Regions from separate parts of the Alteromonas sp. ABV4_150 genome, predicted to be linked through region 2. Evidence: predicted binding sites of a transcription regulator. Region 2 holds the regulator's gene; the other holds the start of a gene.
The links. Region 2 encodes ArgR, which controls arginine synthesis, uptake and breakdown. Its sites were predicted from a motif close to ANTGAATANNTATTCANT; they were not measured.

Region 1: a site for ArgR is predicted at 3,536-3,553, ahead of ACYX4M_RS02560 (N-acetylmuramoyl-L-alanine amidase). Genes of this name have one in related genera too.

What each region holds. Positions count from the first base shown of each region.
Region 1 is NZ_CM149971.1:589,268-595,893, forward strand. It holds gene arcB (aerobic respiration two-component sensor histidine kinase ArcB) at 1-2,260, opposite strand, end outside; gene ACYX4M_RS02560 (N-acetylmuramoyl-L-alanine amidase) at 2,359-3,294, opposite strand; gene gltB (glutamate synthase large subunit) at 3,954-6,626, shown strand, end outside.
Region 2 is NZ_CM149971.1:2,300,341-2,306,966, reverse strand. It holds gene ppc (phosphoenolpyruvate carboxylase) at 1-2,215, shown strand, start outside; gene ACYX4M_RS10080 (hypothetical protein) at 2,415-3,221, shown strand; gene mdh (malate dehydrogenase) at 3,413-4,351, opposite strand; gene argR (transcriptional regulator ArgR) at 4,589-5,053, shown strand; gene ACYX4M_RS10065 (type 1 glutamine amidotransferase domain-containing protein) at 5,138-5,821, opposite strand; gene ACYX4M_RS10060 (TonB-dependent receptor) at 6,010-6,626, opposite strand, start outside.

The DNA of each region.
Region 1 (6,626 bases), 1.7 Mb from region 2:
TCTCCCACCAAGTAGGATGATCACCTTGTTGAATTTGATTGGCAATACGCTGTACACGGGCTAGACCAACAGAACCAGCGGCACCTTTAATTTTATGCGCCTGTGAACATACTTCCGACTTTTCATCGGCACTTAGGCTTAGCTGCAGTATTTCCATGTATTCGGGCATTTTTTCTTGGAATACTTTAACACTAGCCCGTACCATTTCATCCCCTATGGTATCCACTAACATCTGCAACAAGTCCATATCTAAAATGTTACTTAATGTTTTGTTAGGTTCAGGACGCTCTACCTCTCCGTCGACTTCAAGCGGCGCTGGTGGTGCGTGGAACAGCTCATTGAACACTTCAATAACGCGAGACTTCTTGATAGGTTTGGCAATCACATCATCCATACCGTTTTCTAAGTATTCATCACGCTTTTTAATCACGTTTGCCGTAAGCGCCACAATGGGTGTTTGCATGACCAAGTCTTCTTCAATAATAGTACTTGCTACATCAAACCCCGTCATATCAGGAAGCTGTATATCTAGCAGAATAAGGTCGTATTGGTTTTCCCTGACTTTATCGATAGCTTCTTGCCCCGTCATTGCCACATCAACTTTCTGACCCAGCTTCTCAAGCAAAGCTTTGGCTACCATAACGTTCAGTTCAATATCTTCTACAAGCAATATATTAAGCCCTGTCACTTGAAGCTGTGCGACTTTCATTGGGCTGTTAGAGATTTGAACCGGCAGTACAATTTCAAAACGAGTGCCTTTACCCACGTTACTAGAGACGTGAATTTCACCTTTCATCAGGTCGACCATTTGCTTACAAATAGCCAAACCGATACCTGTGCCTGTTGCCGATTGGTGATCGGGATGATCGACCTGGTAATACATAGCAAAAATCTTATCAATTTCGCTTTCAGGAATGCCCACGCCGGTATCTTCAATAATAAAGGTAACGTACGCTTTATCGCCATCCGGTTTAGTTGACGACACCGACAGGCTCACGTGCCCCTTTTGTGTAAACTTCACCGCATTAAACAAGATATTCCACAAAATTTGGCGAAGACGGGTACCGTCAATTTCCACTAAACGGGGCAATGGTTCGTTGATAGTGGTTTTTAGTTCAAGCTGTTTATCTGCTGCTAGCAGCCGAATAATACTGCTTAATTCTTCTGTGAAATCTTTTAGAGAAATCGTTTTAAGGCTTAGTTCAAGTTTATCTCTGTCTAATTTGTCGAGATCAATAATATCGTTAAATATGTTACCTAATGTGATAGCGCTAGCGTAAATAGTACTTACCCAACTGAACTGTTCGTCGCTTAACTCGGTGTCCCGCAGCATACGACTTAAGCCCACTATACCGTTTAATGGCGTTCGAAGTTCATGACTGATAGTAGCGATAAAGCGCGTCTTATCGGTACTTGCTTTCGCCGCAGCATTTTCCGCTTGTTTGCGCTCTGTCATATCACGACCGAATGACAACAGACCTAAACGATTCCCCTCTTTGTCGAAGAAAGGTACGCGTTTCATTTCGAAGTAACGGCGACGCCCATCGGCAAAGCGAAGCCAAAGCTCTTCAGTAATACTTGCATTGGTTTCCAGTACTTCGTGGTCACTTGCCACGATTTGGCGGGCTAGTTCTTCTTCGTAAACATCTTCTGGCGTTAACCCGAGCAACTCCTGCTCGGTCTTTCCGGTCATTAGCTCGGCAATGCGGTTACAGCCTGCAAATCTGCCTTCTTCATTACGGTAGTAAATCAAGTCTGGCGAGGCATCGATAATGGAGCGCAGGAGTGTGGACAAACGTCGCGCTTGGGCTTCTTGCTCAGATTTATCCTGAATTTCCTTCTCTAAATCTTTAAACAGTGCCTCTCGCTCTTCTTGCGCCTGTTTACGCTGCTCTATTTCGTGATTTAGCTGCCTTATATTACTTTGAAGCTCTCGATTAAGAAATACGTCTTCTTCCCTTAAGCTCTCAAGTTGGCTAACTACCTCTTTCAAGTTGGTACGTGAATTCTCTAGTTGTTTGATTAATTCACTAAAAAAGTAAAGCACCCATGGGGCCGATAACATGGTAAGGATAACGGCACTTATGAAGTCGTCTGGCTGTACTTGGCTTCCCATACTTACGCGTATAACGTAAGAACCGCCTAGCGTGAACACAAGTGAAAGAACAACAAATAAAATGCTGAGCTTTAGAGTGCCAAAACGTTGGACAAATTGGGCAAAGCGAATTGCCCAAGAATCGTTTGGTGAATCTGAATGCATGTACGTCTTATCTAAACTTATTTTGCTTGTATCCTATCAGGCTTTAATCACTTCGGGAATGCGGTTTATTAAAGCAGAGCGATGACCCTACTATAGGGTTAGGATTTAAACGGTGACTTTTCCGTAACTTCGTGGATATAAGCGGTGTTAACCCAGCCAACTTTGGTAAAAGATACTTTCGCCCACTCTCCCTGTTTCTCTAGAACACGTAATATTTCTCCTTTTTCTAAACTACTTTCAAGAGTGGGAAATGAAGTATCAGGGCCTTTTCTAACATTAAGCGCATTGGCACATACATTAGCTACTTTCTTTGCAGGTCTAGCCAAATTATGCTGAAACTCATCATGTTCCTTTCGCTGTGGGCCCATCTCTTTCGATTCTGTTAGTACCGCGACACGTTCGAGATGCAATGGAAGCTCTTTAAACTTTTGCATTGGAAAGGCAGGGCCCGGATCTACTTTACGCGTGGGCGCAATCTCTTCATGTCCAACAATCTTAGAAATCTGGTAGTACTCGCACAGTGTTTTACATAAGACGAGGGCTCGTGATATTTGAATATCAGTATACTCGTGCCAATAGCCAACAGCATGCTGGTTGCTCTTCCTAGCTTCGAATACTTCGTTCTTTTCATACTTTTTGCCGAACCAACTCTCATAGGTGCCATCACTTCTTTCCTTTAGCTGGCCTGCATTATCTAGTTCAATGCCTATAGAGTATTTGTTTAACCCACTACGCCCCTCAAAGTGACTTTCGCCTGCATGCCATGCAACCTTATTCGTTGGCAGCATTTGTACAATATTACCGTTACGTCCCACGGCGAAGTGAGCAGACACACCGCTATCTGGGTCGGTTAATACGTTAACTGATGACGTTAGACTACTGCCTGCGGTGAAATGGATAACGATAGTATCAGGAATACCCTTTTCAAAGAGCCCTGAGGTATTGGGAGAGGGCGTAAAACTTACGCCTTCGCCTGTTACTATATGCTCGTTAATAACGAAGGTGCTGTTGGGGCTTGCCTGTAATACTGTCATTCGATAGTCCTCACTGGCTTGGCAACATGTGCTTTCAGTGAATTTTTATTCTTTTACTTATGCTTACGCGCTCGTAAAAATTACATGAATGTACTATCAAGTATCACAGCATAAAGCTCCAACCTTACATCCGGGTGATTTTTAACCAATATAGCAAACTACTTATGTAAGTGGAACCATAGCTTTACATTTTCATAAAAATACAAACAAACAGCCATTGACAACATAAAACCGCAAAGATAGAGCATAATTATTCATTAATAAAAAATAAATGAGAACCAATATCATTTAACGATTGAAAACTATTCATTTTCATTAACTGATAACATTTTTGTTACAAATCTAAAATACAATCAACAAACCCATGATTTAAAAAGAATTTATTGAATTTATACTAATTCACTATAAAGCTTACACTTTTAGCGTTTGATTTTATTTTTTAATGTGGGTATTTTGTACGGCCCGCATCGCAATAATGCATAAAAATGCGGAAACGACTGGAATCCTCTAATAATAAAATAACGACAAGAAAGGCGCACGCCGTAAGCAATACCGCTCGCAGGCATAAAAGACGTCTAATAATGTTGTGATACGCAAACCTAGGCGCATCTACACGCAACGCATACCTTGCCCAGTCAAAAGGTTGAAGGAGTTAAGAGATGAGTTTATATAATCCCAATGATTCCCGGGACAACTGTGGGTTTGGCTTAATCGCTCACACTCATGGGGAAGCCAGTCATGAATTGGTAACTACTGCAATACACGGTCTTGACCGTATGCAGCATCGTGGCGGTATCGCCGCCGACGGGAAAACCGGTGACGGCTGTGGTTTATTACTACAGAAACCGGATGCGTTCTTCCATGCAATCGCCGAAGAAAATGGCTGGAAACTCAGCAAAAAATACGGCGTGGGCATGATTTTCTTAAGTCAGGACCCGGTACTTGCGCAAGCCGCGCGTGACGTACTTAATGAAGAACTAGAAAAAGAAACACTTTCAGTAGTGGGTTGGCGCGAAGTGCCTGTCGACCACTCAGTACTGGGTGAATTAGCGCTTACGGGTGTTCCACAAATTGAACAGGTATTTGTGAACGCGCCAGCAGGTTGGAGAAAACGCGACCTTGAGCGTCGTTTGTATATGATCCGCCGCCGCGCTGAAAAACGCCTTGAAAAAGATCCCGATTTTTACGTAGCTTGTTTGTCAGGCTTGGTAACGATCTACAAAGGCTTGGTAATGCCAAAAGATTTACCCGCCTTTTATCACGATCTTGCCGATGAGCGTATGCAAAGCGCAATTTGCGTATTCCACCAGCGCTTCTCAACAAATACACTACCACGCTGGCCGCTTGCTCAGCCTTTCCGTTTCCTTGCGCACAACGGTGAAATTAACACCATAAAAGGAAACCGCGACTGGGCCATGGCACGTGCTGCTAAATTCGCAACGCCACTTATTCCAGATCTTAAAGATGCAGCACCTTTTGTTAATACTGAAGGTTCAGACTCATCATCGCTGGATAACATGCTGGAGCTATTCTTAGCCGGCGGTATGGATTTATTCCGTGCTATGCGGTTACTTGTTCCACCAGCCTATCAAAATAACAAAACCATGGACGATGATCTTCGTGCATTTTACGAGTTCAACTCGATGCACATGGAACCATGGGACGGCCCAGCGGGTATCGTTTTAACTAACGGTCGCCACGTAGCCTGTAATCTTGATAGAAATGGTCTACGTCCTGCACGTTACGTCATCACTAAGAACGGTTTCATTACCCTAGCCTCAGAAGTGGGTATTTGGGACTACGAGCAAGCTGACGTTATCGAAAAAGGCCGCGTAGGCCCAGGTGAAATGCTTGCTGTAGATACTTACACCGGCAAAATCTGGCGCTCTACTGAAATTGATGATGACTTAAAAGCACGTCATCCATATAAAAAGTGGCTAGAAAAACATATTCGTCGTTTGACCCCTATCGAGCAGCTCGATGCCTCGCTTATTGGCAAGCGCGTGTTCGACGACGATGCCATGGCGGTGTACCACAAGCTGCACGCCTACAGCTATGAAGAAATTCAACAAGTTGTAAAAGTACTCGCGAAAGACGGTCAAGAAGCCGTTGGTTCAATGGGTGACGACACGCCAATGGCGGTTATGTCATCTCGTCAGCGTACCGTTTACGACTATTTCCGTCAGCAATTCGCACAGGTTACTAACCCGCCAATCGACCCGCTTCGTGAAAACCACGTTATGTCGTTGGCAACCTGTATTGGCCGCGAGCAAAACGTATTTAGCGAAACCTCAGGTTACGCTGACCGCGTATTGTTCGACTCGCCAGTGCTAATGTATACCGACCTTAAGCAACTGCGCGAATTTAACCCAGACAACTACTACTCAGAAGTCGTGGAGCTTCAGTATGCGCCGCAAGAAGGTTTGAAGAAAGCCATCGAGCGCGTGTGTAACGAAGTCGAGATGCTGGTTAAAAACAAGCGTGCTGCGTTCGTTATTCTGTCTGACAGAAACATTAAACAAAATCGCTTGGTTATCCCTGCAGCAATGGCAGTTGGTGCGGTACAACGTCGCTTAGTTGAAAAGTCATTACGCTGCGATGCTAACGTTGTTGTTGAGACAGCAAGTGCCCGCGATCCACACCATTTCGCGGTGTTGATTGGCTTAGGTGCCACTGCGGTTTACCCATTCCTTGCATATGAAACTATTGAGCAGCTTTGTGAAAAAGGCGAGCTAGATATTTCTCCTATGCAGGCCACGTTGAACTACCGTAAGGGTATCAACAAAGGCTTGTATAAGATTATGTCTAAGATGGGTATTAGCACCGTTGCTAGCTACCGTAGCTCTAAGTTGTTTGAAGCGGTGGGCGTTAACAACGAAGTGATGAAGTTATGCTTTAATGGTGTGACCTCACGCATACAAGGTGCGGGCTTCGATGATTTCCATCAAGATCTTATCAACCTAAACCGCATTGCATGGCTTAAGCGTAAGTCTGTCGATCACGGCGGCTTGCTTAAATACGTTCACGGTGGCGAATATCACGCTTACAACCCAGACGTAGTCAGTACGCTTCAAAAGGCTGTAGTGTCGGGAAACTACGACGACTACCAGCAATATGCCAAGCTTGTTAACGAGCGTGCGCCATCGCACATTCGCGACTTGCTAGCTATTAACCCAGATTGCGACCCTATTGATATTAGCGAAGTTGAAGCACCGGAAAACTTATTCCCGCGCTTCGATACCGCAGCGATGTCAATTGGTGCACTAAGCCCTGAAGCGCACGAAGCGCTGGCAATTGCCATGAACCGCTTGGGCGGTCAATCAAACTCAGGG
Region 2 (6,626 bases):
GGTTACGCGCCGTACTCTTATTCACAAACATAAAGAGCTAGCGGACTGCCTACAGGCTGTGCATCAAGCTTCACTAAGCGATGTTGAGCGTAAAAAAATCGAAACGCGCATTGCTGATCTTATAGCGCAAGCGTGGCACACTGAAGAAATTCGTTCTGTTCGCCCGACTCCTGTCGATGAAGCGCGTTGGGGCTTTTCCGTTATTGAAAACTCATTGTGGGAAGCGGTACCTGATTTCATGCGCGAGCTTGATGGTCGCTTAAATGAAGACTACGACGTATCGCTACCGCTAGACTCGTCACCAGTACAATTTAGCTCTTGGATGGGTGGCGACAGAGACGGTAACCCATTTGTTACTTCAAAAGTGACCGAGCAAGTATTACTACTGGCAAGAAAGCGCGCAGCTAAGCTTTTCGCTATCGACCTTGATCGTTTGCAAGTAGAACTTTCAATGTACGATTGCAACGAAGAACTACGTGAAAAAGTAGGCGATGCCAACGAGCCGTATCGCGCCCTACTTCGCCCCTTAGTGAACAAGTTCATTGCTACCCGCGATGGCATTAGCGACTACCTAGCAGGAAAAAATCCAGACACGTCAAACTGGATAGAAAGCGACGACGAGCTTATTGAGCCGTTGATGCTTTGCTATCAGTCACTATTAGACTGCGGAATGCAGGTTGTTGCTAATGGCCTACTTCTAGATACTATTCGCCGTGCACGTGTTTTCGGCATTCACCTTCTACGCCTAGATGTACGCCAGGACTCTGAGCGTCATGCCGACGTTTTCAGCGAACTAACACGCTATTTAGGTTTAGGCGATTACGCACAGTGGAGCGAAGCCGACAAGCAAGCATTCTTATTGCGCGAGCTTGGCTCAAAACGTCCGCTATTCCCAGCACAATGGGATGCGTCTGACGATGTAAAAGAAGTACTAGATACTTGCAAGGTCATTGCAAAACACAGTAAGCATGGCTTTGGTATCTACATTATCTCTATGGCAAGCGAGCCATCAGATGTTATGGCGGTTCAGCTGCTTCTTCAAGAAAGCGGTGTAGATTGGCCAATGCCGGTAGCACCACTATTTGAAACGCTTGACGATTTGAACAACTCACCAGATGTAATGCGCAAACTCCTGTCTATCGACTGGTATCGCGGTTACGTGAAGGGCCGTCAGTTTGTTATGATTGGCTATTCTGACTCAGCAAAAGATGCAGGCGCATTGGCTGCTGGCTGGGCACAGTATCAGTCGCAAGAAGCATTGGTTGCAATTGCAGAAGAATTCGACGTAAGCCTCACCCTGTTCCACGGACGTGGTGGTACGATTGGTCGTGGTGGATTGCCAGCACACGCTGCTATTTATTCACAACCTCCTGGCTCATTAGACGGTGGGTTCCGCGTAACAGAACAGGGCGAAACTATTCGCTATAAATTCGGTATGCCTAAGCTGGCTAAACGCAGCCTAGGTATTTACGCCAGCGCCATAATTGAAGCCATGTTATTCCCGCCTCCGGCACCAAAAGAAGAATGGCGAGAGCTTATAACTGCAATGGCAGCCCAAGGTCGCGATAACTACCGTGCAACAGTACGCCATGATGAAGAGTTCGTACCTTACTTCCGTGTAGCAACGCCTGAGCAAGAGTTAGGTAAATTACCTCTAGGTAGCCGCCCTGCTAAGCGTAAGCCACAAGGCGGAATTGAGAGCCTACGCGCTATTCCGTGGATTTTTGCTTGGGCACAAACACGTTTAGTACTGCCAAGCTGGTTAGGCGTTATGCGTGCTATTGATAGCGTGAAAACCCCTGAGAACGAGAAAGTAGTTAACGAAATGTTCAGCGAATGGCCATTCTATCGTTCACGTCTTTCTATGCTAGACATGGTGTTCCACAAAGCCGATCCACGTATCAGCGAAGCGTATGATGAGCGCCTTGTACCTAAAGAGCTTAAGCACTTTGGTGAAGCGCTACGTAGCGAGCTTAAGGAAAGCATCTCGTCACTGTTAGCTATTACAGGCAATGACGACATTATGAAGAACGACCCGCAGGGTAAAGAGTCTATGGAGATCCGCGCAGGATACCTTCAGCCGCTGCATTACCTGCAAATTGAGCTTCTAGACCGTATCCGTAAAGCCGGTGACGATGCGCAGAACACCAGCCTTGAACGCGCCATGATGGTAACTATTGCAGGTATCGCGATAGGTATGCGTAACACGGGTTAAATAGCCCGCGTTATAAGGATATAAAAGCCCGCTTCGTATGACGTAGCGGGCTTTTTTGTGCTTATACCAGTCCGAATTTAGTACAGAGGTTTTAATTTCACTATTTAGCAGTAAAAACTAGTAGTAAAAAATTGGTGAATCAACCAAGTCCGCATGTTATTAGTAACGACGCTTTTTCTCATATTTTAAAGGATTAAAAATGCGTATATCCCTACTATTATTCTTTGTTGCGCTGTTCTCGCTCAATAGCCACTGCATCGCTAGTACATTGGAACTACCTACTGGATTATGGGAAGGCATTAGTGAAGATAATATGACTTTCCGACTACTTCAAATAAATGAAAGTGGTGAACACAACTTTTATGAAATAGCCATTGTAGGGGGCTTAAAAAGAGTTCGCCGCACTCCATTCACTAATGACGACATTAGTTGTACAGAGAATAGATGCACTATTAAAACAGTCATCGAAGGCGACGTGACGCGCGCAATCACTGTATCGCCTTATCTGGATACAGGTTTTAACGTGTTAGAGTCGAGCAATAGAGGTAAAGAGCATTATATTTCTGAGACGTATCAACTTATAAGACAAGACGCAAAATCAACTCCACGTAAGTTTGTTGAAAACCGTAAACAGATAATACTTGATGCAGAACAGCGTGATACTGTCCCACCTTTTGGCACATGGATTGGTGTGATGCACTATTTAGAAAGGCCAGAGCTAGCATTACTAGAATTAAACGAAAACCAACCTGGTTCACTTCGCGTTTATAGAAAAGGGGAAAAGACGTTTAGTGAACTGCAATCACTATTTTCTGCCGACGATATAAGTATAGATGGGCGAATGATCGAGATTGATGGGTCACATACAACATTCGCATCGAAGATAATTCTGTTTGTTCAAACGGACAACATGATTTCTGGATACACTTACGCAGTTCACAAGGGCTACCCAGTCGCACTGAGTACAATAACGCTGCACCGAATAGAGCCCTCCGAGCCGCAGTGACAGACTTGAAGAGTCAACTTATAAAAGGCTGCTACATGACTTAATGAATCGAAGAGAGGATTATGTACGGAGTCTATCGTGTGACAAGGACATCGTGGCGAAGCCTACAAAGACGCAACAAAAAAGGCTGGATACGCAAGGACGTATCCAGCCTTTCCTAGCGGATGCTAATGCATCCGCTTTAAGCACTATTAGCCGTTTACGAAGTCAACGCCTAGCTTGATGTCGCCACGTAGGCCTTCAAGCATGTCGTTTTTCGCTTTTTCTTCAAATGCGCTTAGCTCGCCGTATGGCAAGATTTCTTCAACACCGTTTGCGCCAAGGCGAACTGGGTGTGCGAAGAATGCTGCGTCGTCGCTGTCGTCAGTTTGTACATAAGTGTACTCAACAACGTTCTCACCTTGCATTGCTGCAACTAGAGATAGACAGAAGCGTGCTGCTGCTTGACCCATTGAAAGAGTTGCAGAGCCGCCGCCCGCTTTCGCTTCAACAACTTCAGTACCTGCATTCTGGATACGAGTCGTTAGGCTAGATACTTCTTCGTCTGTGAACTCAACGCCTTCAACTTGTGAAAGAAGAGGAAGGATAGTTGTACCAGAGTGACCACCGATTACTGGTACGTGTACTGAAGATACGTCTACACCTTTAAGTTCAGCAACAAAAGTTTCAGCACGAATAACGTCAAGCGTAGTTACACCGAAAAGCTTGTTCTTGTCGTAAACGCCTTTTGCTTTTAGCGTTTCAGCTGCAATAGCTACAGTAGTGTTCACTGGGTTAGTGATGATACCAACACACGCGTTCGGGCAGTTATCAGCTACACCTTCGATTAGGTTTTTAACAATGCCGGCGTTGATGTTGAACAGATCAGAACGATCCATACCTGGCTTACGAGGCATACCTGCTGGAATAAGAACTACGTCTGCTCCAGTCAGTGCTTCAGCTAGGTCATCTTTACCGTGACCGGTTACTTTTACCGCAGTGGGGATGTGGCTCAAATCAACGGCAACACCAGGAACAACTGGCGCAACGTCGTAAAGCGCTAAATCTGAACCTGCTGGCAATTGTGTTTTCAACAACAAAGACAGCGCCTGACCAATACCACCGGCAGCACCTAACACGGCTACTTTCATACCATTTCTCCTATGGGATTACTTCACGTATTTAAACGGAACGTCACACTAATGCAACGCGGGGGAAAACTCAATCACCGGATCGTCTTATTAACGTTATTTATGGCGATTTTTGTTCGATATTCATTATCATGAATGATTATGCAAAGAAATTGCGCAAAGTCCACCTGTGCGGCACAATATACGCATACTAAATATAATTCCTAACGATAACCCTCAGAAAAGAAAAGAGCGCTAATGGCAAACGCAAAACAAGAGCAACTCATCAAGGCTTTTAAAGAGATTCTTAAAGCGGAAAGTTATGGTTCACAAGGCGAGATTGTAGATGCTTTAAAAGCGCAAGGCTTTGACAATATCAGCCAATCCAAAATCTCTAGAATGCTGAGTAAGTTTGGTGCGGTACGTACCCGAAATGCCAGAGGAGACATGGTCTACTGTTTGCCTCCTGAACTAGGTATGCCTACCGCCAAAAGCCCACTCAAACAGTTGGTATTAGATATTGTTCACAACAATGTCATGGTTATTATTAGAACCAGCCCTGGAGCAGCACAGCTTATTGCTCGTCTACTAGATTCATTGAGCAAAAAAGATGGCGTATTAGGGACGATTGCGGGCGATGATACTATTTTTATTGCCCCTGCTGACGTGACACGAATTGAAGAATTAAGACAACGCGTTGAAGATTTATTTGAAAACGTTTAGCTATGCCTCCAAAAATCTGACAGCAAAAAAACAAGAAACCGCATACAAGATGCGGTTTCCTAATAGCTTATGAACTAAGACTTTTTAAGATAAAAGCTTAATTAGCGCATCTGCCGCGGGGCGCGATGACGGTGGATTCTGACCCGTTACCAATAAGCCATCAGTACACACTTTTACGGCGAAATCGTCAGCACTTTCATACTTACCGCCTTTTTTGACTAGCTCATCTTCTACCAGATAAGGCACTACGTCAGTAAGCTCCATTGCAGCTTCTTCACTATTGGAGAAGCCTGTCACAGCTTTTCCGTCCACCAAGTACTTACCATCTGTAGTTTTCACATCTTTAAGCACGATTGGCGCATGACACACGGCACCAACAGGTTTGTTTGCCGCAATTGTGTCTTCAATAAGTTTGATTGAGTGGGTGTTATCTGACAGATCCCACAAAGGGCCGTGACCGCCAGGATAAAACACTGCGTCAAATTCATCAGCACGCACGTCTTCAAGCGGAATAGTCGAAGCGATTGCACTACGCGCTAACTCATCTTTTGTATATCGCATTGCATCGTCTGTCATCGCGTCTTCTGCAAGACTGTTAGGGTCAATCGGAACCTGCCCACCCATCGGCGAGGCCAATGTAATTGTGTAACCTTGGTCTTTAAATGCGTAATAAGGTGCGGCAAACTCTTCTAACCACATGCCTGTTTTCTTACCCGTATCACCCATAATTTCATGAGACGTCATTACCATTAGCATACGTTTTGTCATAAGCCCTCCTTGCGAGCATTTAAAAGATTTTCTCGTCAGTTAATTCGTGTAGTGGAGGGACTTAGATCATAAGCAAAGGCTATGCGCGGTAAGTAACAGATGTGTGAGATAAATTGCAGGCATAAAAAAGTGCCACTTCCTGTTAAGGAGAGTGGCACCTAACACTACAACTTTTTTAAACTAAGTAATTAGAAGTCGTATTTAATACCGAACTGAACTTGCCATACTGATTGGTCAAGAACTTCTAGGTTTTTAATACGTGAATCACTGTTCAAGTCAAAATATTCATATTGACCATCTACGATATTTGCAGAAACTACAGCACGCTCATATTCATAGCGAGTACGCTCGATGCGGCCCCAATCGTCATTCAGTAGGTTACCGAAGTTTTCTATATCAAAGAAGACAGTAAGTTTGTGCTCTGGATAGAATGCTGGTAGTTCCTGTTGAACACGCACATCAATGATTGTTGACCAGCGAGAGTTGTCGCCATTACGTTCAGCAATTCCACCTTTATACTGAGCTAGCTCTGAACTATTGATATAGTCAATGAATTCTTGCTGAGCTGCTACGTCACCACCAAATGAAGTGGCTGCGAACAATGGATCATTGATACCATCTGGAACGTAAAGCAGGTGTCCTGCATCATCGTTACGGCTTTCACGCGCACAACGGCCACCACCAACATCTAGCACACATGCGTTATTTTCATCAAATGTGTAGCTGTAAGGCTGACCAGAGCGACGCTCTGCAAAGATTGATACAGTCGTTTCATAACCATCAATCAACTCTTTCTTCCAATTGA